DNA from 4 places in the Ilyobacter polytropus DSM 2926 genome. Region 2 is predicted to be linked to each of the others. Evidence: riboswitches for the same ligand, from Rfam matches in the RefSeq annotation. Region 2 holds a riboswitch; each other region holds the start of a gene.

Region 1 (5,549 bases), 690 kb from region 2:
AGATGTACAGGCTGTCTTCCGTGAATGGTTGTAATAAGAGGTATCCCTGTCATAGAACACGCTATAGATGTGCTCCATGAAGATGCCCTAGAGTGGGCATGGGCCACTTGAATATCGTTTTTTTTGATGAAATCAACTAAAAATTTAATTTGTGATATTCGTTTTCCAAGACTACGTTTATTAAATTCTAATTTGTGGTATTCTCCATCGGTTTCTTTGGTAAAAGTATCAGATACAATGAAAACTTTGTGCCCCTTCTTTATAAGCCTGTCACTTAAAGTAGCGGCGTAAACCTCTGCTCCTGTAACTTCGAGCTGAGATAAAGCCATCAATATATTCATCTGTTCCTGCAATATCTATAAGATATGCAGTGCCCCCTTTCGAAAATTTATATTTTATTTATTTTTCATAGACTAAAAATAGACCAAAAATATTTTAATATATTCTAAAGCTTTTGTCTTAGTTTGTCAATTTTTTAGAAAAAGAAGCAAGTTAAATTTCTAAATTAATGTTTATCTTGAATAATTGACTCGACTTGTGCAAATTTAAGCAGAAGTCTCAATTCTTCATAGAGTTCCTCTAATTTTGCGTCTGATTCTTCTGAAAGATATGTTATAATCCAAAGACAGAGATAATTCTTTAGAGTGTCCATGTAAAGAAGCTATGCAGTGAGACCACTCATTTCTATTAGAAACATGTGAATAGTTAGACTTCATCCCCTAGATATTTTTAGAATAAATTTCCTTAGTCGAAAGAGTGTCATCAATAGAAAAGAAGAAAGGATCTTTCTTTCCAGCCGTAACCAGTTCATATAGAACGTCCTTTTTTCTTTGCAGATTAAGTTTTTTTCATTCCACGGAGAGTAAAGGGAAACTTATTGAAAATACTCCTATCTTTGGAATTAAAAGAGTTTATCCATATATTTGAAAGATTTTTCTTTTCATCAGAATTAATGACTCTATAAACAAAAGTAGAAAAATGTCGATTTTGTGAAAGAGACCATTTACAGTTAAGCGTGAAAAAATATTTGAAAAATTAGAGTTAGGGGCTAATATATTCATTAGGTAGGCAACTCCTTGAGATATTTCGGTGTCTTTACCGTAATATTACCTCAAGAATTGTCTATTTTTAATTTTTGCAAAAGCCAAGTTATGTTATAATCTGCAAGGAGGTTTTTTAAATATGAAAATTTTAGGTATAGTGGGAAGCAAGAGAAAAAATGGTAATACCTCGACCCTTGTGATGAGTGCTTTAGAAAGTGCGAAGGGAGATGGAATAGAAACTGAAGTAATATTTTTAGGAGATTATTCTATAAAAGGCTGCACAGGCTGCGAAGGATGCAGAGACACTTATAAATGTGTAATAAATGACGACATGCAGAAGATATATCCACTATTAATGGAATCAGACGCAATAATTTTGGGATCACCGACATATTTTTATAATGTTACCGCTGACGTAAAGGTTTTTATTGACAGATGTTATTGTTTTGAAGTTATGTCAAAAGAAGACCGTTCTGTATGGATGGGAATAAATGAAGTTTTAGGAGGTCGTTATGCTTCTGTGATAGCAGTATGCGAACAACATTCACCAGAAGATATGGGGTACACAGGTGAGGCAATGGCAAAACCACTAGAAGCTCTAGGTTACAGGGTTATAGACATAGTAAAGGTGCTTGGACTATTTGAGAGAGGGAAGGCAAAAGAAAATAAAACTGCAATAAAGCAGTCACAAAATGCAGGAAAAAGACTTTTTAAAACATTGCAACTGAATAAAGATATACGGGAAAAGTTGCTGGACTTTAAACTTTCAAAATAAAAAGTGAACTTTTAAACATGAAAATATATTTGAAAAAATCAGAGTTAAGGGCTAATATATTCATTAAGTAGGCAACTCCTTGAGGTGTTTTGGTGTCGTTACCGCAATAATAATTCAAGAATTTCCTATTTTTAATTTTTTGCACAAGCCGAGTAATTGAGCTGAGTTGTTTGAAATAATGTTTTTAATTTCTCTAGTGTAATTTTTTTCCAAGACAAAATGGATGGATTCTTATAAATCTAATACCTCATATAAATTTCAGGTTGCGGTGTGAAATAATACTCAGAAAATATTCCATTGATAGTTATACAATAATGAAAAAATTCTTGACAGAGTTAGTCAAAAGTAATATACTTTTTCTAGTATAAATGAATTACTTATCAAGAGAGGTGGAGGGACTGGCCCTTTGAAACCTCAGCAACCTGCCGTAAGGGGTGTGGTGCTAATTCCAGCGAGATGAGGCTAATCTGCAATAGATTACTAGAAACCTCTTCTCTAAAAGAAGAGTTTTTTTTATTTACAAAATAAAACTCTTAGAAAACCGGTAAACAATTATAGATAAATTAAGTTTATAAGCCAGTTAATAAATCTTTTTACAAAATGTTGTTGGAAGGGATTTTTTATATACAATTGAGGAGTGGTAATAGATGATAGAGATAAAAGATCTCAATAAACTTTATAGCAGTGCCATCGGAGATGTCCTTGCTGTAAAAAATGTTAACTTAAACATAAAAGAGGATGATATATACGGGATAATGGGTCTGAGTGGTGCAGGTAAATCAACACTTATAAGACTTTTAAATAGATTAGAAGAGCCGAGCAGCGGTGAGATTCTCGTAGAGGGAAATAATATTCTCAAATTTAATGATACAGAATTAAAAGAGTATAGAAAAAAAACCGGGATGATATTTCAACACTTTAATCTTCTTCAGTCAAGGGATGTTTTCGGGAACATAGCCTTTGCACTAGAGATAGCAGGTTGGGATAAAAATGATATTCCATCAAGGGTAAAAGAACTTTTGACCCTTGTAGAATTAGAAGATAAAGAAAGAGCTTTTCCGAGCCAACTTTCAGGTGGTCAAAAACAGAGAGTTGCAATTGCGAGAGCCCTCGCCAACAATCCTAAGATACTCTTATCTGATGAGGCGACTAGTGCTCTTGATCCTAAGACTACCAAGTCTATACTTGACCTTCTAAAAGATCTTCAGAAAAAACTCGGACTTACGATAGTGCTTATAACACATCAGATGGAAGTAATAAGAAGTGTGTGCAACAGAGCAGCTATAATGGATAAGGGTGAAGTTATCGAAGAGGGAAGTGTGGACAGGATTTTTTCAAATCCAAGAACAGAGATGGCAAAGGAATTTATATCTCATTTGATACCAGAAGAAACAGAAGAGGTAGATTTTGTAAAGAGTCCAGGTAAAAAAATAATAAAGCTTTCATATATAGGACACACAGTTGAAAAACCAGTTATATCACAGATGGTTAGAATGTTTGATATAGATGCAAATATTGTATCAGGAAGTATAGATAAGCTTGTCACCCAGAATGTAGGTCATCTGATACTAGAACTTTCTGGAGAAAGACAGGAAGAAGCACTGAACTGGATAAAAAAAGAGGATGTAGAGATAAAGGTGATATATAATGGATAAGATAATAGCTTTGCTGATACCTGCTATGGCAGAAACTATATACATGGTAGTACTTTCAACAATATTTGCTACCATTATGGGATTGCCTATAGGTTTACTTGCGGTAATAACAGATAAAAATCATATAATTGAAATGCCAAAATTAAACAAGGTTCTAGACGGCCTTATAAATATTTTTAGATCAATACCTTTTATTATACTGATGATATTGGTTCTTCCACTTTCTAGGTTCATAGTGGGGACCACAATAGGGTCTACAGCGAGCATAGTGCCTCTTTCCATAGCTGCAGCTCCATTTGTGGCGAGAATCGTAGAAGGGGCAGTTAAAGAGGTGGACAGAGGTCTTTTAGAAGCCTCTATATCTCTCGGAGCATCTAGAAAAGATATAATATCAAAGGTACTTATACCTGAATCCCTGCCTTCTTTGATTCATGGTCTGACAATAACAGTAATAACCCTTGTAGGATATTCTGCAATGGCCGGAGCAATAGGTGGAGGAGGTCTAGGTGACCTTGCCATAAGATACGGATATCAGCGATTCAAACTTGACATTATGATAGTCTCAGTGGCATCTATAATAATACTGGTTCAGGGGATACAATTTTTAGGTGATAAAATAGTTTATAATATAAGAAAAAAAAGAGGATAAAAAGGAGAGAAATATGAAAAAAATTATTAGTTTAGTTGCAGTTTCAATTTTATTTATCGTAGGATTAACTTCTTGTGGTGAGAAAAAAGTTGAAGAAAAATCACAGGAAATAAAGGTAGGAGCTACTCCTGTACCTCATTCAGAGATACTTGAGATAGCAAAAGAAGAATTGGCTGAAAAAGGTTATTCTCTTGAAGTAGTAGAATTTACAGATTATGTTACACCAAATCTCGCACTTTCAGATGGAGAAATAGATGCAAACTTCTTTCAGCATATTCCTTATTTAGAAGAATTTGCCAAAGAAAGAAATCTTGATCTTGTTTCTGCTGGTGGAGTACATGTAGAACCAATGGGTCTTTATTCAGAGAAAATTAAAGATTTAGCAGACCTTAAAGATGGATCTGTAATAGCAATACCAAATGACCCTTCAAATGGAGCTAGAGCTCTTATTCTTTTGCAAACAAATGGCCTTATCAAGTTAGACCCGAGTGCCGGATTAAAAGCAACAGAGTATGATATAACAGAAAACTCTAAAAACTTTAAGTTTGAAGCCTTAGAAGCAGCACAACTTCCTAGAGTTCTTTCAGATGTAGATGCAGCTGTTATAAACGGAAATTATGCAATAGAAAGCGGACTGAACCCTGTAGAAGATGCCCTTCTTATAGAGGGAGCAGAATCTCCATATGTGAACATAGTCGCTGTAAAAACCGGGGAAGAAAAATCTGAAAAAATAACTGCTCTTATGACAGCTTTAAAGAGTGAAAAAGTAAAGGCATTTATCGAAGATAAGTATCAAGGTGGAGTAGTGCCTATATTCTAAAAAAAGGCTGCATTGCAGCTTTTTTTTATTTATGATGAAAATTAAAAATAAGGAGTAAAGATGAAAACCAAAGGTGAATTTAAAGGTCTGATACCTTTTATAATATTTGTGACAATATATCTAGGAAGTGGAATTGTCTTAGGGATGGCAGGAGTAGAAATGAGCTTTTATCAACTTCCGGCTCCCATTGCAGCATTTGCAGGGATAATATCTGCTTTTATTTTATTTAAAGGAAGTATAGAGGAGAAATTCAAAGACTTTATAAAAGGCTGCGGCCATGAAGATATTATGGTAATGTGTATAATCTATCTTCTTGCAGGGGCTTTCGGAGGAGTGTCAAATGCTATGGGTGGGGTAGATTCGGTGGTAAACATGGGTCTGACATTTATCCCGGTGCACTATATTCCTGCAGGACTCTTTGTTATAGGGGCATTTATATCTACCTCAACGGGAACTTCTGTTGGTTCTATAGTTGCCATAGCACCAGTTGCTGTGGGCTTAGCTGAGTCTTCTGGGATTTCTATGGCATTGACTCTGGCTGCTGTAATGGGAGGATCAATGTTTGGAGACAATTTGTCAGTTATATCAGACACCACAATAGCTGCTA
Region 2 (5,549 bases):
ATCATGAAGTATGATATTATTTTTGTAGGCGGGGGACAGGCAAATATTTTTGGAGCTTATGAAGCAATAACAAAGAATCCAGATATAAAGATTCTGATTGTAGACAAGGGAAGGATGCTGAAAGAAAGAGTCTGTCCTAAGGAAAAAACGGATAAGTGTGTGAAGTGTGATACTTGTGCCATAATATATGGGATAAGCGGGGCAGGGGCATACTCAGATTCAAAATTTAACATGGATTATAGAGTTGGCGGAGATGTACATACAGTTACAGGAAAACAGCTTGTAAATGATACTATAAATTATGTGGCGGAAATTTATAAAAAATTTGGTTTTGACGAAGAACCTGCAGGGATAAAATACAATGAAGAAATGGAAGAGGTAAAAAGAAGGTGTATAGAAAATAATGTGCAGTTGGTTGACACTCCTACAATGCACTTGGGGACAGACGGATCTAGAGAGTTGTACACAAAACTTGTGGATTACCTTTTGGGTAAGGGAGTAGAATTCCTGACTGGCCATGGTATAGAGGAACTGATTATAGAAAATAATCAGGTGAAAGGAATAATACTTTCAGGTAAAAAATCTGAAACAATTTATTCTGATAATGTAATTATGGGAATAGGTAGAAGCGGAGCCAAGAAAATGATGAAACTCTGCCAAAAGCATGGAATAGATTACAGCACAGGGGCAATAGATGTAGGAGTGAGGGTAGAAGTACCTGATGTGGTAATGAAAAATATAAATAAAAATTTTTATGAAGCGAAAATGGTATATTACACCGAAAAGTATAGAGATAAGATGAGAACATTTTGTAGTAATCCCAGTGGTTTTATTGCTGTGGAGAAACACAGTGATGATGTAATATTGGCAAATGGTCATGCGTATAAGGACAGGAAGTCTATAAATACAAACTTAGCCCTTCTTTGTACAAAAACTTTCACTCATCCATTCAGCCATCCCTTTGAGTATGCCACTGCTATAGCGAAGATGTCATCTATGCTTACAGGGGGAAAAATACTTATGCAGTCATATGGAGATTTGAAGGCAGGAAGAAGGTCCACAGAAGAGAGGTTATCTAGGCTGAATATAGTTCCCACAACAGATGACTATGTTGCTGGGGATATAGCACTAGCCTGTCCTAAAAGGATACTGGACAACATAATCGAGTTTATAGAGGTTCATGACAAGATAACCCCTGGTTTTGCATCTAGTGATCTATTGCTTTATTTTCCAGAGATAAAGTTTAGAAGTACAAGAGTGGCTATAAATGAACACATGGAAACTAGTATTAAAGGGTTTTACTCTGTGGGAGATAGTTCGGGATATGGAAGTGGACTTAATATTGCAGCAGTAATGGGAATACTAGCAACTAGAGATATAATAAGCAAATAAAAAAAGTCTATGTCTATAAGCTATGAAATTTTTCAGTTTTAACCTAAATAATCAAGATAATCTGATTGGGTTAAATGAATTGTTTTTAATGTTTATTTTTGAATATCAAAAATTATTGACAAAAATATAACAGAGGTATATAATTTATATAAATAAAATTGAATAATATACGATTCTTATCGAGAGTGGTGGAGGGACTGACCCTGTGAAACCCGGCAACCTGCCTTAAAAGGTGTGGTGCTAAATTCAGAGCTAAAAAAGCGAAGATAAGAGAGAGACCCGATCTGTACAGCCTCTTTCTTACTGAAAGAGGCTTTTTTTATAACAAATAATATTACCAAGGAGGATTTATATAAATGGAAAACAAAATATTTTTTACTTCAGAATGTGTTTCACCGGGCCATCCTGATAAGATAGCCGACCAGGTATCAGATGCAGTGCTAGACGCCTGCATAGCAGAAGACCCAAATTCTAGGGTAGCCTGCGAAGTATTTTGTACAACAGGTCAGGTAGTGGTAGGAGGAGAGATAACTACCAATACATATGTAGATGTGCAAAAGATAGTAAGAGACAAGATAGAAGAGATCGGATACAAGCAGGGAATGGGATTTGACTCAGACTGCGGAGTGCTTAATGCAATACATTCACAGTCTCCTGATATAGCAATGGGTGTAGATATCGGAGGAGCAGGAGACCAGGGAATAATGTTCGGAGGAGCTGTAAAAGAAACTCCTGAACTTATGCCTTTAGCCCTTGTTCTTGCAAGGGAGATAATCGTAAAATATACAAGAATGGCAAGATCTAAAGAGGTAATCTGGGGAAGACCAGACGCAAAGTCTCAGGTAACTCTTGCGTATAATAAAAACGGGACTGTAGATCATGTTGATACAGTAGTAGTATCTGTACAGCATAACCCTGAAGTAAGTCAGGAAGAGATTCATGAAACAATAATAGAAAAGGTAGTAAAACCTGTCCTTGAAAAATATAAAATGAATCCTGGAAGGGTAAAACATTACCATATAAATCCAACAGGAAGATTCGTAATCGGCGGACCTCACGGAGATGCTGGTCTTACAGGAAGAAAGATAATAGTAGATACCTATGGTGGATACTTTAGACACGGTGGAGGAGCTTTCTCAGGAAAGGATCCTTCAAAGGTGGACAGGTCTGCCGCTTATGCAGCAAGATGGGTAGCTAAGAATATAGTTGCTGCAGAACTTGCAGAAAAGTGTGAAATACAGCTTTCTTATGCTATAGGGGTAGTAGAGCCTACATCTGTAAAAGTAGATACCTTTGGAACAGGAAAAATAGAAGAGGTAAAGCTAGCTGAGATAGTGCAAAAGGTATTTGACCTAAGTCCTAGAGGGATAGAACTAGCCTTAGAGCTAAGATCAGGAAACTTTAAGTATCAGGATCTTGCAGCCTTCGGTCATATAGGAAGGACAGACATAGATCTTCCTTGGGAAAGAACAAATAAGGTAGAAGCTATAAAAAAACTTGTATAGAATAAAAACAGTTTAACAGGCAGTCTAATGACTGCCTGTTTTAATATTCAAATCATAAATGCAGCAGAAGATAAAACTTGACATAAATAATAAAGAAATGTAAAGTTATTGATAACAAAAGAATTTTCATAAAAAATGTATTTTTAAAATGAATCAGCAAAGAAAGAGGAATTAATTTTTTATTATAGAATAATATTTTTGTCAAGAAAAATCCCGGTTATAAGTGAAAGGGGGAGAGTATGAAGATACTAAAACCAAGAGGCGGAGTTCATCCAAAAGAGATGAAGGAGTTGACCTCAGATAAAAATATAGAAGTGATGCCTGATCTAAAGGAGTATAAAGTATCCCTCCATCAGCATATAGGGGTTCCTGCTTTTCCAATGGTATCTGTAGGAGACTATGTAATGGCAGGTCAGGAGATAGGTAAATGTACTGCAATGTTATCAGTGGCAGTTCATTCTCCTGTATCTGGATATATCAAGGATATAGTGAAAGAAAATAATGAAACATTTATAATTGTAGAAAACGATTTTGAAAATAATTGGGTTGATTTAAAACCTTGGTATGACACAAATTTATTTGTGGGTAAAACTTCCACAAAATTTGTTACTTTTATAAGGGAGATGGGGATATGCGGTCTAGGTGGTGCAATGTTTCCAACTCACATGAAATTTCAGGCTGATGAATATGAAAAAATACATACTGTAATAATAAACGGGGCAGAGTGTGAACCTTATTTAAATTCAGATAACAGGATCATGGTGGAAAAAACCTCGGAAATTATGATTATATTGAATAGATTATTTGATTTTATGAATATAAACAAGGTAATTATCGCTGTAGAGGACAATAAAAAAGAAGCCATTGAAAAAATAAGAAAATTTTTGGACGACTCTGGAAAAATAGAGCTGGCAGTTCTCGAAAGTGTATATCCTCAAGGAGGAGAGAAGCAGATCATAAAATCTCTGATGGGTATAGAGGTACCTGTACACAAAATACCTATGGAGTACGGGATGGCAGTAATAAATGTGGGGACCTTGTATGCCTTGTATGAGGGAATGTATAGAGGAAAACCTCTTATAGAAAGAGTTGTTACTGTATCTGGACTGGGGATAAAAGAACCTAAGAATATTTTGGCTAAGATAGGTACTCCTATAAAGGATATTCTGGATTATGCAGGCATAGACAGAAGTAAAACTTATAAAGTTATTCTAGGTGGACCTATGATGGGAAGAACCATAGGAGATGAAAAAGAAAATCTCAAGAAGGGTACTGGCGGAATACTGGCTTTGCTCAAAGATGAATGCAACGAGTATGAAACAAAGGCATGTATAAACTGTGGCGCCTGTGTAGATGTATGCCCTATGGGACTTATGCCTTTAAGATATGTGGAACTAGCAAGAAAAGGGGACTACAGCAGGATGGAAAAAAGGTACAGCCTTAGCAGTTGTATAAAATGTGGTTGCTGTGAATATGCATGTCCTACTAAAAGACCAATTATAAAATCAATATTTTTAGGTCTGAAAAAATTGAAGGAGGAGAAAAATGGATTATAAATTAAGTGCTTCTCCTCACGTAAGAAAAAAAGATACTTTGGAAATGGTAATGTATGACGTAGTAATAGCACTTCTTCCCTGCATGGCAAGTGCTGTGTATTATTTTGGATGGGAAGCGGTAAAAATAATGTTGGTGGCTGTGACCTCTGGTCTCATAACAGAAGCAATACTGGCAAGGCTAATGGAAAAATCCTGGAAATGCATACTTGACGGAAGCGGACTGGTGACGGCACTTCTTTTGGCACTTATTGTCCCCCACCTGACTCCTTTATGGATGGTTGCCTTGGGAAGTATTTTCGGTATAGGGGTTGGAAAGATGGCTTACGGAGGTGTTGGAGAAAATATTTTTAACCCAGCCCTCGTAGGAAGAATATTTATGATGATATCCTTTCCGAGCACTCTTTATAAATTTCATACTGCTGATGGTTTAGCAGGTGCTACAGCATTTCCATTGGTTAAATATATGGGTGCAGATTGGCTTGCATCAAATGTAGGGGGAAAGGCAGAACTTTATAAAAATTTATTTACAGGAAAAGAAATTTTGGGGTCAATGGGTGAAATAAACAAGGGAGCTATCTTAGTTGGTTTTTTATATTTGGGTTTTAGAAAAAGATTGAAATGGAGAGTTCCTCTGGTGGTAGTTTTAACCAGTGGACTTTTGAGTTATTTAAATGGAGAAGATCCTATTATTTCCATTCTTTCAGGAGGACTGATTTTTGGAGCAGTGTATATGTGCACTGATATGGTGAGCGGACCTGTAACTGAAAATGGAAAGGCTGTTTTTGCTATATTTGTAGGAACGTGTGCTTTTTTTATAAGGAAGTACACATCTCATCCTGTGGGTATAGGGTATGCTATTCTTCTTGGAAATGTAATTGCACCACTTATAAATAAATATACGGAACCTAGAGTATATGGAAAGGATAGAAATATGAAAAAAATATATGGTATTTTATCAGTGGTGATTCTATTTATAGCAGGGATATTTATGCTTACCAGTCTCGATAAAATAAATCAAAAAAGAAAAGAGGCCCGTGAGGAAAAAATTATGTCACAGGTTAAAAGTTATATTTTTCAAAAAGATCTGAGGTATGAC
Region 3 (5,549 bases), on a different replicon from region 2:
AAGGTGATAATGGAGCGGCTAAAAGAACTTGAAATTCAGATAGAAAAAGATTCTAAAAAAAACTTTAGAGAATTGACCGACTCAAAAGAGCCTGAGGTTACATTAAAAGGTGAATATACTGTGAGAGTTAGTGATTCTAAGATGGTTATTTTAATTGTAAAAAACAGGTACTTTTTAGACGGTTATGATGCTCAGATAAGAACCTACAGTTATACCCTTTCCCCATTAGACGGAGAGTTTTATTCACGGGAGGATATATTCATAAATCCCAGTGAAGGAGTATACCAGGTAAAAAAAATAATTGAAAATATGATTCGTAAAAGGGTCCGCCAGACAAAAATCGGAGAATCTGTAAACATTTACCCAAATGATATAATTTTAGATATTGATTACGGAGGCTTTTATTTAGAAGATAAAAACCTTGTGGTGGAGCTAATAGTAAAAGGGGCTCCTCCATATTACGACGGATGGGAAAAGTTTAAAATACCTCTAGATCAAATAAAAGATTTTATAAAATATGATCTGAAAAACAATCTTCAAAGCAGTTCTTTTAGAAATATAAAGTTGAATCAACAGTGGTTTTCAGAGTATAATCAACTGAGAATTTAGGAGGTTATCCAATGAAAAAAATTATAGTTTTTATTTTTATATTCGCAGTATTTCAAAATATGTTTTCAGTAGAGACAAAAAAATCAAATATAAAACTTGAAAATCAGTATCTTATGATAGATGGTAAAATACCTGTTTTTTATAATAAAGGAAAATACATCGGTAATTCTAGCAACAAGGTAAAAGGCGGCTTTAGAGCCCTAATGGAAATGATAAAGATGGAATCAAATAAAAACCGTCTTGAAAATCCAGATAATAGAGATGGTAAATTTATTTTAAAAAGTGATTTTAAGAAGATAGATAATGAGAGCAAAATAGACAGTTATCTAGTTAAGACTTTTTATTTTACAGGTGGATCCCACGGCATGATACTAGAAGAAGGGTATAATTTTAAAAACGGAAAAGAAATTTTTCTGAAGGATATATTTAAAGGCAACATCAACTACAAGGGACTCATCAAACAAAAGGTGGAAGAACAGATAATAAAATACGGAGGGGATTTATATTATGCTGATATAAATATTCCCGATGAAGAGTATAGTTTTTATTTTGAGGGTGACTCTTTAGTTGTGTTTTTTAACCCCTATACCCTAGCATCTTACGAAGCAGGAATAATAACTTTTGAGATACCAATCTCAGAGATTTCCTCCTTCATGAAAATTTAGGGTTTATTTAGATAACCCCTTTTTTTTTAACTTTAGATTTTTAAAATTAGGTTGTATTTTTAAAAAAATATTGACACTTCTTTACCTTTGTGGTAAAGTAACTATCAACAACAGAGAAACAAGTGAACCAGTATTAAAATATGTAAACCCTAGAATAAAGGGTTTATCCATCAAGAGAGGTGTAGGGACAGGCCCGGAGATACCTCAGCAACCTACCTATTCAGGTGTGGTGCTAATTCCTGACAGATGGCAATAGGGCTAATTTTAGAGTAACCAACCCTTTCATCTGACTTAGATGAAAGGGTTTTTTTTATAAAATCCCGTTGCCTCCATTTTATCTTATTTTTACAGAGGCTTTATATTAGGCTTTTGTGACACAATTAAACTAATGACATTAAGGGGGAATTAAACATGGCACACAAATTTGAAACTTTACAATTACACGGAGGACAGCAACCAGACCCGACTACTGGATCTAGAGCGGTACCTATTTACCAAACTACTTCTTATAATTTTGAGAGCACAGAACATGCTGCAAAGTTATTTGCTTTAGAGGAACCTGGAAATATATATACGAGAATAGGAAACCCAACTACAGCTGTACTAGAAGAGAGAATAGCTCTTTTAGAAGGGGGAGTAGGGGCTCTTGCAGTAGCTTCTGGAACTTCTGCCGTTACTTATTCTATACTGAATGTAGCTAGATGCGGTGATGAAGTAGTTTCTTCAAATAACCTTTACGGGGGTTCTTTCAACCTTCTTTCAAATACAATCAACGATTTCGGAGTCAAAGCCAGATTCTTTGATCCTGTGAATCCCGAGGAAATAAGAGGTTTGATAAACGAAAAAACAAAGGCCGTATTTATAGAAAGTCTTGGAAATCCAAGCGGTGAAGTGTTGGACATTCAAAAAATAGCAGAGATAGCCCATGAAAACGGTCTTCCGCTAATTGTAGATAATACCTTTGCCACTCCTTATCTTTTGAGACCTTTAGACCACGGGGCAGACATTGTAGTATACTCTGCTACAAAATTCCTAGGGGGGCACGGGACGACTATAGCAGGACTCATTGTAGACGGAGGAAAATTTGACTGGAAAAACGAAAGATTTACAGCATTTAACGAACCAGACCCAGGTTACCATGGTCTAAAGTATGCTGACCTTGGAGCGGCGGCATATATACTAAAGACGAGGGTTAAACTACTTAGGGATACAGGAGCTGCACTTTCACCTTTTAATTCTTTCCTGATTTTACAGGGGATAGAAACTCTTTCACTGAGAGTAGAAAGACATGTGGAAAATGCAAGAAAAATTGCTCAGTTCTTAAAAAATAACGATGATGTAAACTGGGTTAGTCACCCTGAAGTAAGTGATGATGAAGATCAGCAAAATCTTGTAAAAAAATATCTTCCAAAGGGAGCTTGTTCTATATTCACCTTCGGTTTAAAAGGTGACAGAGAAAGGGCGGCTAAATTTATAGAAAAACTAGATATCTTTTCTCATCTTGCAAATGTGGCCGACGCCAAGTCACTTATAATACATCCTGCTAGCACTACTCACGGACAACTAAGTGAAGAAGCACTTAAGGAATGCGGTATAGGTACAGATACGATCAGAATCTCTGTAGGACTTGAAAACATCGACGACCTTATAGAGGATCTTCAAAAGGCAATAGAAGCTACCAGATAATTCATAAATTTCAAACATAAAAATAGGGGGCATCATGTTTATAAAAGATATATATGAAAGCAAAAAACCGGTAATATCCTTTGAGATATTTCCTCCAAATGAAAGATATCCTGTGGAAAAGGTCTATGACACCATTGACGAATTGGTGAAACTTAGTCCGGATTTTATCAGTGTAACATACGGTGCAGGGGGTACTACCCGTGGGAGAACTGTAGAGATAGCATCTAGGATTAAAAAAGTTAACAATGTAGAGGTTTTGGCTCACCTTACTTGTATAGGGGCAGATAAGGTAGAGATAGACGGAATTTTAGATGAACTAAAGGAAAATGGTATAAACAATGTCCTAGCCTTAAGGGGAGATTACCCAAATGACGGAAGCATTCCTGAAGGGGATTTTAAGTATGCACACCAACTTGTAAAGCAGATCAAGGAAAGGGGGGGGTTCTCAATAGGAGGGGCCTTCTATCCAGAGGGGCATCAAGAAAGCAACGACCTCATGGATCTTTTTCATCTAAAAAGAAAGGCAGAAGAGGGAACTGATTTTCTTATCTCCCAGATTTTCTTTGACAACTCTTATTTCTATGACTTCAAAGAAAAAGCAAAAAAGCTAGAGATAGATGTACCACTTGTGGCGGGTATAATGCCAGTAACAGACGCTAGACAGATAAAGAGGATAACGGCTCTTTGTGGAAGCTCTATCCCACCAAAATTTCAGAGAATATTAGATAGATATGAAAATAATCCTGAGGCTCTAAAGGATGCCGGTATAGCCTATGCCGTAGAGCAGATAGTGGATCTTATATCTTCAGGAGTAGACGGAATCCACCTCTATACAATGAATAAGGTGGACACTACACAAAAGATAATGGATGCAATAGCAAATCTGAGAATTGCTTTATAGGGGGACAGTAAGATGTGTTGTATCGCTGGAGCTCCCTCCCTTTCGGGCAGAGAGAGAGCCGAAAAAGAGGGAATTAGATTTAAAGAAAATAAAGGGGAATTAAAAATTGGTATTATCAACCTCATGCCTTTTAAGGAGGAGGTTGAGTACCAATTTTATGCTGTACTGGGAAGATTTGATATAAGTGTGGAAGTGGAGTTTTTGTATCCGGAAAATCATGTTTTCAAAAATACAGACGGCTCCTATATAAAGGATAACTATTATCCCCTAGGCGAACTAAATAACAGAAACTATGACGCCATCATAATGACTGGGGCTCCTGTAGAGCTCTTGGACTTTCAAAAGGTTAATTACTGGGATGAAATAAAAAATCTCATAAAATCTAATAAACTTCCGGCACTTTATATATGTTGGGGAGCTCAGGCAGCTTTATATGTTAAATACGGGATAGAAAAATTTACATTAAATGAAAAACTTTTGGGTATATTCAGGCACAGGACAAATAAAAACCCCTTTGTATCTGGTGAATTTTGGGCTCCTCACTCTAGGAATACCCAAAACAGCAGTAAAGACATAAAAAATGCCGGTCTGAGAATACTTGCAGAATCTGATGAAGCTGGGGTTTATATGGCATCTGATCGTGATTACAGAGAGTTTTATATTAGTGGGCATGGGGAGTATCAGAGGGAAAGGCTGAAATATGAGTACAGCAGAGATCAAAATTTATTTCCTAAAAATTATTTTCCAGAAGACGATCCTAAAAAAGAGCCGCCTATGAAGTGGGACAGTCACAGGAAAGAATTTTACTATAAATGGCTGAGTCACATAAGAGAAAAAAAGTTTAGTAATATCTCGGATAAGAGGTAAAATAGATAAAAGAATTTATATAAATTTAAACTCAAAAATTTTAATGTCTGTAAAAAATAACTTAGCATTTTTATAAATGTACAGAGAAAAAACGGGGGGGGGTAAATATGTCCATTACAGTAGAGAAATACGGTGGAACATCTGTAAAAGACTCTGCACGGCTAAAAGAGATAGCAGCTAGAATTGCAGAGAGAAAAAAAGAAAACGAGGATATTGTCGTAATAGTATCTGCTCCTAGCGGAATGACTGACAGTCTTATCAAAAGAGCAAAAGAGATTTCGGAAGTTCCCAAGGGAAGGGAATTTGACGTACTTCTTTCAACGGGAGAACAGGTATCTATAGCTCTCCTTGCAATGGCTCTTAAGGAAGTAGGGGTAAAGGCAATCTCCTATACGGCTTCACAGCTTGGTATAGTAACCTGTGGAAATCATAATGAAGCTAGAATACAGTCTGTAAATACTGATCTAATAAGAGAAAAAATAGCTGAGGGCTATGTAATTATTGTACCTGGATTTCAGGGTGTGTGTGAAGATGGAAATATAACCACTCTTGGAAGAGGCGGTTCTGATACCTCGGCAGTGGCTATTGCAGCTGCTTTGGGATGTAAGTCAGTGGACATCTATACTGATGTAAACGGTATATACAGTGCAAATCCTCAGATAATACCGGGGGCAATAAAACACAAAGAGGTATCCTTTAGCGAAATGATCGAGCTAGCTGGTTCTGGAGCAAAGGTTCTCCATACGCGAAGTGTGGAGCTTGGGGCAAAATACGGAATAGAAATTCATCTGAGATCTGCTTTTGACTGGCAGGAAGGAACT
Region 4 (5,549 bases), 900 kb from region 2:
TAATGGTTTGCTGAAAGCTTGAAACAAACTCAGATATTATTTTATTAATAATAAATAAACAGCCGGGAATTTAATTCCCGGCTGTTTATAATTTACTATATTTTTTCCAAGGCTTGATTGAAATCACTAATAATATCTTTGATATTTTCAATTCCCACTGAAACCCTGATAAGGTCGGGGCTTACTCCTGCGGCAATTTGTTCCTCTGACGACAGCTGTCTGTGAGTCATGCTGGCTGGATGAAGGACACTTGTACGAACATCTGCAACATGGACTACAATTGCAGCTAATTCAAGACTATTCATTAATTTTTCTCCTTCTTGAGATCCACCTTTTACACCGAATGTGAGTACTCCACTACAACCCTTTAGATATTTTTTTGCACGTTGGAAGTGTTTATGACTTTCTAGTCCTGGGTACTTTACCCAGCTTATCTTAGGATGATTCTCAAGAAATTCTGCAAGTTTTTGGGCATTTTCACAATGTCTGTCCATTCTCACATGAAGGGTTTCTAGTCCTAAATTTGATAAGAAGGCGTTCATTGGGCTCAGATATGATCCTAAATCACGAATCCACTGGACTCTGGCTTTAATGATAAAGGCCTGGTTTCCAAAATCACGAGTATAGATGACACCGTGATAGCTTTTGTCAGGCTCGGTGAATTCTGGGAATTTTCCGTTACACCAGTCAAAAGTTCCACCGTCAATGATCACACCGCCTACACTTGTTGCATGTCCGTCAATATATTTGGTAGATGAATGAACAACAATATCTGCTCCAAGTTTTAAAGGCTGGCACAAGTATGGAGTTGCGAAGGTGTTGTCTACTATTAGAGGTACTCCCATTTCTTTTGCCAGTGTTGATAATTTTTCAAAATCTAGGATGTCCATTGCAGGATTAGCAATGGTTTCTGCAAAGATTGCCTTGGTATTAGGTTTGAAATATTTTTTAAGTTCTTCCAAAGGAAGCTCTGCATCAACTAAAGTCGTTTCTATTCCCATCTTTTTTAAGGTATTTGTGAATAAGGCCACAGTCCCTCCGTAGAGAGCTCCGGCTGCTATAAAATGATCACCAGATGAAGCAATATTTGTTATGGCGATTGTAGAAGCATTCTGACCGGAAGAAGTAGCCAAAGCTCCCACTCCGCCCTCCAAGGCAGCCATTTTTTTTTCGTAGGCATCACAAGTAGGATTACTTATCCTAGAATACATATGCCCCTCAGCTTCTAGATCAAAAAGTTTTGCCACGTCAGCAGCAGTGTCATATCTATAAGTTGTGCTCTGATAAATAGGAAGTACACGGGGTTCACCATTTTTCGGCTGCCATCCGCATTGAATAGTTTTGGTTTCCAGAGACCATTTTTCTTTACTCATATATTTTACCTCCATAAACGAATTTTTAAAATTTTTTATAAAAAAAAAGACCTCAAATAAGAGATCATTTTATGCAAGAGACTGCTTTATTTATCCCCCCTTATCTATTTAGCACAAACCATAAAAGTAGGTTGCTGAGGTGTCAAAGGATCAATCCCTCCCCCTCTCTAGATAAGAAAATATTTGATTATAGTGATTCTATAATTTTTAAATTTAAATGTCAAGGTAAAATTTCAGTTCCCTTTGAGAAGTGTTTTTCCATACTATGGGTTATTTATAGCTTTACTTTGTGAGCAACATAAATATTCCCAAGGGAGATAGATGCTGCGAAATAGAATATATATTAAGGGCCCCAGAGTCCCCAGGCAAGACCACTCAAGATAGCGCAGGTAATGATGCTCATACCCAAGGAAAGAGAGGGGATAACCTCTGAAGAATCAATTGCTATATTTTTCAAGTACACCGTCCTGATGAAACTCATCTGGGTGGACATTTTATCAATAACTACCATGAAATATCCTAACAACACGGGTCATTCTGTCGTTGCCAGTGCACCGGAAACATAACCTGTCGTCAATAATCCAAATAATAGGCAGACTACCACAAAAGAGATTCCGTCGGCATATAATAATTTCTTGACGCCGAACCTGTCCGGCCATCGTTCCAAGGCCGGAATAAAGAAAATCCCGATAAAGGCTCCTCCAATTGATAAAAGAGCCAAGGTGTCTGCTTTTTTCCCCAAGATTTCAATTAATACCTAGGGGCAATAAAGCCATAAACTAACATAATCTGCTTTTGGACACCGTACAAGATAACCAATATGTAATAAAGTTTATATTCTTTTCTAAATAGGCTGTTGCAAAAGTACGGTATAATTTTTAGCAACTTTGCAACACCTTATGAATTCAGTTGAAAGTATAGGGGATAAGAAAAATAATATCCTTAGTCCCTTCCATTACAGAAATCCTATTTTCTTAAGAAAATTAGGTTTTAAAGAAAAATTGGAAGAATAAAAGAAAGGACGTTCAGTTTAGTTAAACGAACGTCCTTTTAAAATTTTTATCAGCATTAATTCGCGGTAAAAATATCTTTTGACTCTACCTTTTCAGATTTTTACTATCTACTACTTACTACTTCTCTCACTAGTTTTTCATAGCTTGAATAGGAGGCGCAACTTTTCCACCTCTGTTGATTAATGTAGAGCAGTTTAATGAGTTAACCGGCATAATGTCAGCTTCACCAAGAAGTCCTCCAAATACAACTCTGTCTCCAACAGTTTTACCGGGTACAGGAATAACTCTTACAGCCGTTGTTTTGCTGTTAACCATACCTATTGCCATTTCGTCACCGATAATTCCTGAGATTACATAGTCAGGAGTTTCTCCTGGAATAGCAATCATATCAAGACCTACAGAACAAACACATGTCATTGCTTCAAGCTTTTCAAGTGTTAAATATCCTTTACTTGTAGCAGCAATCATTCCTTGATCTTCACTGACAGGGATGAATGCCCCAGTAAGTCCTCCGACTCTTGTAGCAGCCATAGCTCCTCCTTTTTTCACAGCATCATTAAGGATTGCCAGAGAAAGAGTAGTACCATAAGCTCCTACAGATTCAAGACCAAATTCTTCTAATATATTACCAACACTATCTCCAACAGCAGGAGTCGGTGCCAATGATAAGTCAACTATACCGAAATCTATTCCTAATTCTTTTGCAACTTCTTTACCTACTAATTCTCCCATTCTAGTAATTTTGAAACTTACTTTTTTAATAGTTTCAGTTATTTCATCAATAGGAGCTTTTTTATCAACTTTTGCAAGGGCCGCCCTCACAACTCCTGGTCCACTTATACCGAGGTTAAGAATGATTTCAGCTTCTCCAACACCATGGAAAGCTCCAGCCATAAATGGATTATCACTTACAGCATTTGTAAAGACTACAAATTTAGCTGCCGCTAACCCGTCAGTGTCTTTTGATAATTCAGCTAACTCTTTAACAGTTTTCCCCATCATCCCAACTGCATCTAAGTTGATTCCTGCTTTAGTCGAACCGACATTTACAGATGAACATACTCTGTCCGTTGTGCTAAGAGCTTTTGGGATAGATGCAATAAGTTTTTTATCTGCAGGAGTAAATCCTTTTTCTACAAGGGCACTAAATCCACCTATAAAGTCAATTCCAATCTCTTTTGCAGCCTTATCAAGTGCTTCAGCAAAACAAGTATAGTCCTCTGCATCTGTAGCTCCTCCGATTACAGCGATTGGAGTAACAGATACCCTTTTGTTAACAATAGGTACACCATATTTTGCAGCTACTTTATCAGCTATTTCAACTAAGTTTCTTCCATATTTTATGATTTTGTTATAGATATTTTCACATGTTACTTTGTGGTCTCTGTCTATACAGTCCAAAAGGCTGATTCCCATTGTAACTGTTCTTACATCAAGGTTTTGCATATCAACCATTTGAATAGTTTCCAATATTTCATTTGCTACTATGTGCATTACATTCCTCCTAAAAAATTAAAGTAATAATTGACAATGGAAAATTAAAACAATTTTATTTTTAAAATTATCAATTGCAGATTTTCGATTACCAATTAAATTCTGTGCATTGCTTTAAAAATATCTTCATGTTGAACATAAATTTTAACGCCTAATTTTTCTTCTAAAGGAGATAATTCTTTTTTCATCTCGTCAAAGTTTCCTTTGAATTTTTCCACATTAACAAGCATAATCATTGCAAATATCTCATTTTCAAAAATAGTTTGAGAGATATCAACAATATTGGCATCTAAATCTTGAAGTTTTTTAGTTACTCCGGCTACAATTCCAACTTTGTCATTTCCGATTACAGTTACTACAATTTTCCCTTGCATAAATACTTCCTCCTAATGATTTAATATAGATTTAAAAATTTTACATAAATCTATTTTTTTAAATTACTGATAAAATTATCTACAACTAATCACTATTTTACATATTCATTTTAACTTAAATCTTAAAAATTTACTACTTTTGATAAAAAAAAAGAACAGTTAAACAACTGTTCTTAATTGTGGAATTAAAGGATATAAAAAATTTGATTCGGAAATATTTACTGGGAAGTTAAAATGGATGGGCTTCAAAATTCAAAATGCAGAGAGTGTACCATGAAAAAGGCAATTTGTCAGAGGATTTAAAATTTTTGATGAAATAATGAATTATATAACCTAAGTTGCTACCTTTTTAATTATACGTTAAAACACTCTTAAAATAACAACTTCAGGAGAGCATAAATATGAAAAATAACCTTAAAAATATACTAGAATTTATTCAATTAATTCTTAACCTTACTGGGCACCAAGAAAGTTCTCAAACCAAAATGAAAGATGCTAAAGTTATTACAACTGCTATAGTCGCAGGAATCTATTTTAACTGCAATTTTCAAAAGACTTTGACTTTTTTTGAAGATTATCCTCATTTTGATTATATCCTTTCTAAAAGTAGATTTTCTAGAAGACTTGCAAACTTGGGATCTACCTTGAGTAAAATAATGGATTTCATTATGGAATATAATAAAAATAGATCTAAAACCAAAGAATTTATGGTTGATTCGTTCTCTATTTCTGCATGTGACAATTATAGAATTCCTAGATGTAAAATATACTTGGATCATGATCTTTACAGAGGATACATTTCAAGTAAAAGAAAATTTTTTTCGGAGCAAGACTTTATTTGATGACAAATGAGAGGGTCTTGCCTGTGGAATATAAAATATTACCTAGATCCATTGCTGATATTACTGCACTTAATGGTTTCAATTTTGATTTGCCTAAAGACTCTATTATTTATGCCGATAGAGCCTATAATGATTATGTTCTTGAAGAGGTCTTAAGTGATGTTGATATCTACCTTTCACCCATGAGACGTAAAAATTCAAAGCGTTCCAAGAATAAAAGTCAAGAATTCATAGATCATATAAAAAGAAAACTGATTGAAACTGTAGGAAGCTCTATAAATAGATTGATGCCAAAGTCTATTCACAGTGTTACTTCTAGATGTTTTGAACTTAAAATTCTATTATTTTTAATGGGTTATACATTTTTAAATATAAAGTTTTGCTACTTCAGCGGCAGTATCATATCTATAAGTTGTGCTCTGATAAATAGGAAGTACACGGGGTTCACCATTT

The links. A riboswitch is a leader RNA that binds a small molecule or an ion and turns the genes downstream of it on or off. The one in region 2 is predicted to bind S-adenosylmethionine.
Region 1: it holds a riboswitch for S-adenosylmethionine, as region 2 does, so the genes downstream of both, ILYOP_RS06025 (methionine ABC transporter ATP-binding protein) here and metK (methionine adenosyltransferase) in region 2, are expected to answer to the same signal.
Region 3: it holds a riboswitch for S-adenosylmethionine, as region 2 does, so the genes downstream of both, ILYOP_RS12390 (O-acetylhomoserine aminocarboxypropyltransferase/cysteine synthase family protein) here and metK (methionine adenosyltransferase) in region 2, are expected to answer to the same signal.
Region 4: it holds a riboswitch for S-adenosylmethionine, as region 2 does, so the genes downstream of both, ILYOP_RS08195 (O-acetylhomoserine aminocarboxypropyltransferase/cysteine synthase family protein) here and metK (methionine adenosyltransferase) in region 2, are expected to answer to the same signal.

What each region holds. Positions count from the first base shown of each region.
Region 1 is NC_014632.1:1,291,610-1,297,158, reverse strand. Features, by position in the region: gene ILYOP_RS06035 (bifunctional glycosyltransferase family 4 protein/polysaccharide deacetylase) at 1-341, opposite strand, end outside; gene ILYOP_RS15980 (hypothetical protein) at 506-652, opposite strand; gene ILYOP_RS06030 (flavodoxin family protein) at 1,183-1,818, shown strand; SAM riboswitch class I at 2,193-2,281, shown strand; gene ILYOP_RS06025 (methionine ABC transporter ATP-binding protein) at 2,466-3,473, shown strand; gene ILYOP_RS06020 (methionine ABC transporter permease) at 3,466-4,122, shown strand; gene ILYOP_RS06015 (MetQ/NlpA family ABC transporter substrate-binding protein) at 4,136-4,942, shown strand; gene ILYOP_RS06010 (Na+/H+ antiporter NhaC family protein) at 5,003-5,549, shown strand, end outside.
Region 2 is NC_014632.1:602,801-608,349, forward strand. Features, by position in the region: gene ILYOP_RS02770 (NAD(P)/FAD-dependent oxidoreductase) at 4-1,392, shown strand; SAM riboswitch class I at 1,566-1,665, shown strand; gene metK (methionine adenosyltransferase) at 1,749-2,897, shown strand; gene rsxC (electron transport complex subunit RsxC) at 3,137-4,453, shown strand; gene ILYOP_RS15080 (RnfABCDGE type electron transport complex subunit D) at 4,443-5,549, shown strand, end outside.
Region 3 is NC_014633.1:531,192-536,740, forward strand. Features, by position in the region: gene ILYOP_RS12380 (hypothetical protein) at 1-609, shown strand, start outside; gene ILYOP_RS12385 (DUF3298 and DUF4163 domain-containing protein) at 621-1,274, shown strand; SAM riboswitch class I at 1,439-1,527, shown strand; gene ILYOP_RS12390 (O-acetylhomoserine aminocarboxypropyltransferase/cysteine synthase family protein) at 1,686-2,960, shown strand; gene metF (methylenetetrahydrofolate reductase [NAD(P)H]) at 2,995-3,861, shown strand; gene ILYOP_RS12400 (homoserine O-acetyltransferase) at 3,874-4,728, shown strand; gene ILYOP_RS12405 (aspartate kinase) at 4,836-5,549, shown strand, end outside.
Region 4 is NC_014632.1:1,745,675-1,751,223, reverse strand. Features, by position in the region: gene ILYOP_RS08195 (O-acetylhomoserine aminocarboxypropyltransferase/cysteine synthase family protein) at 96-1,373, opposite strand; SAM riboswitch class I at 1,471-1,551, opposite strand; gene ILYOP_RS08190 (PFL family protein) at 2,516-3,880, opposite strand; gene ILYOP_RS08185 (ACT domain-containing protein) at 3,976-4,254, opposite strand; gene ILYOP_RS08180 (hypothetical protein) at 4,656-5,096, shown strand; partial or broken gene ILYOP_RS16300 (hypothetical protein) at 5,096-5,323, shown strand; gene ILYOP_RS15635 (hypothetical protein) at 5,462-5,549, opposite strand, start outside.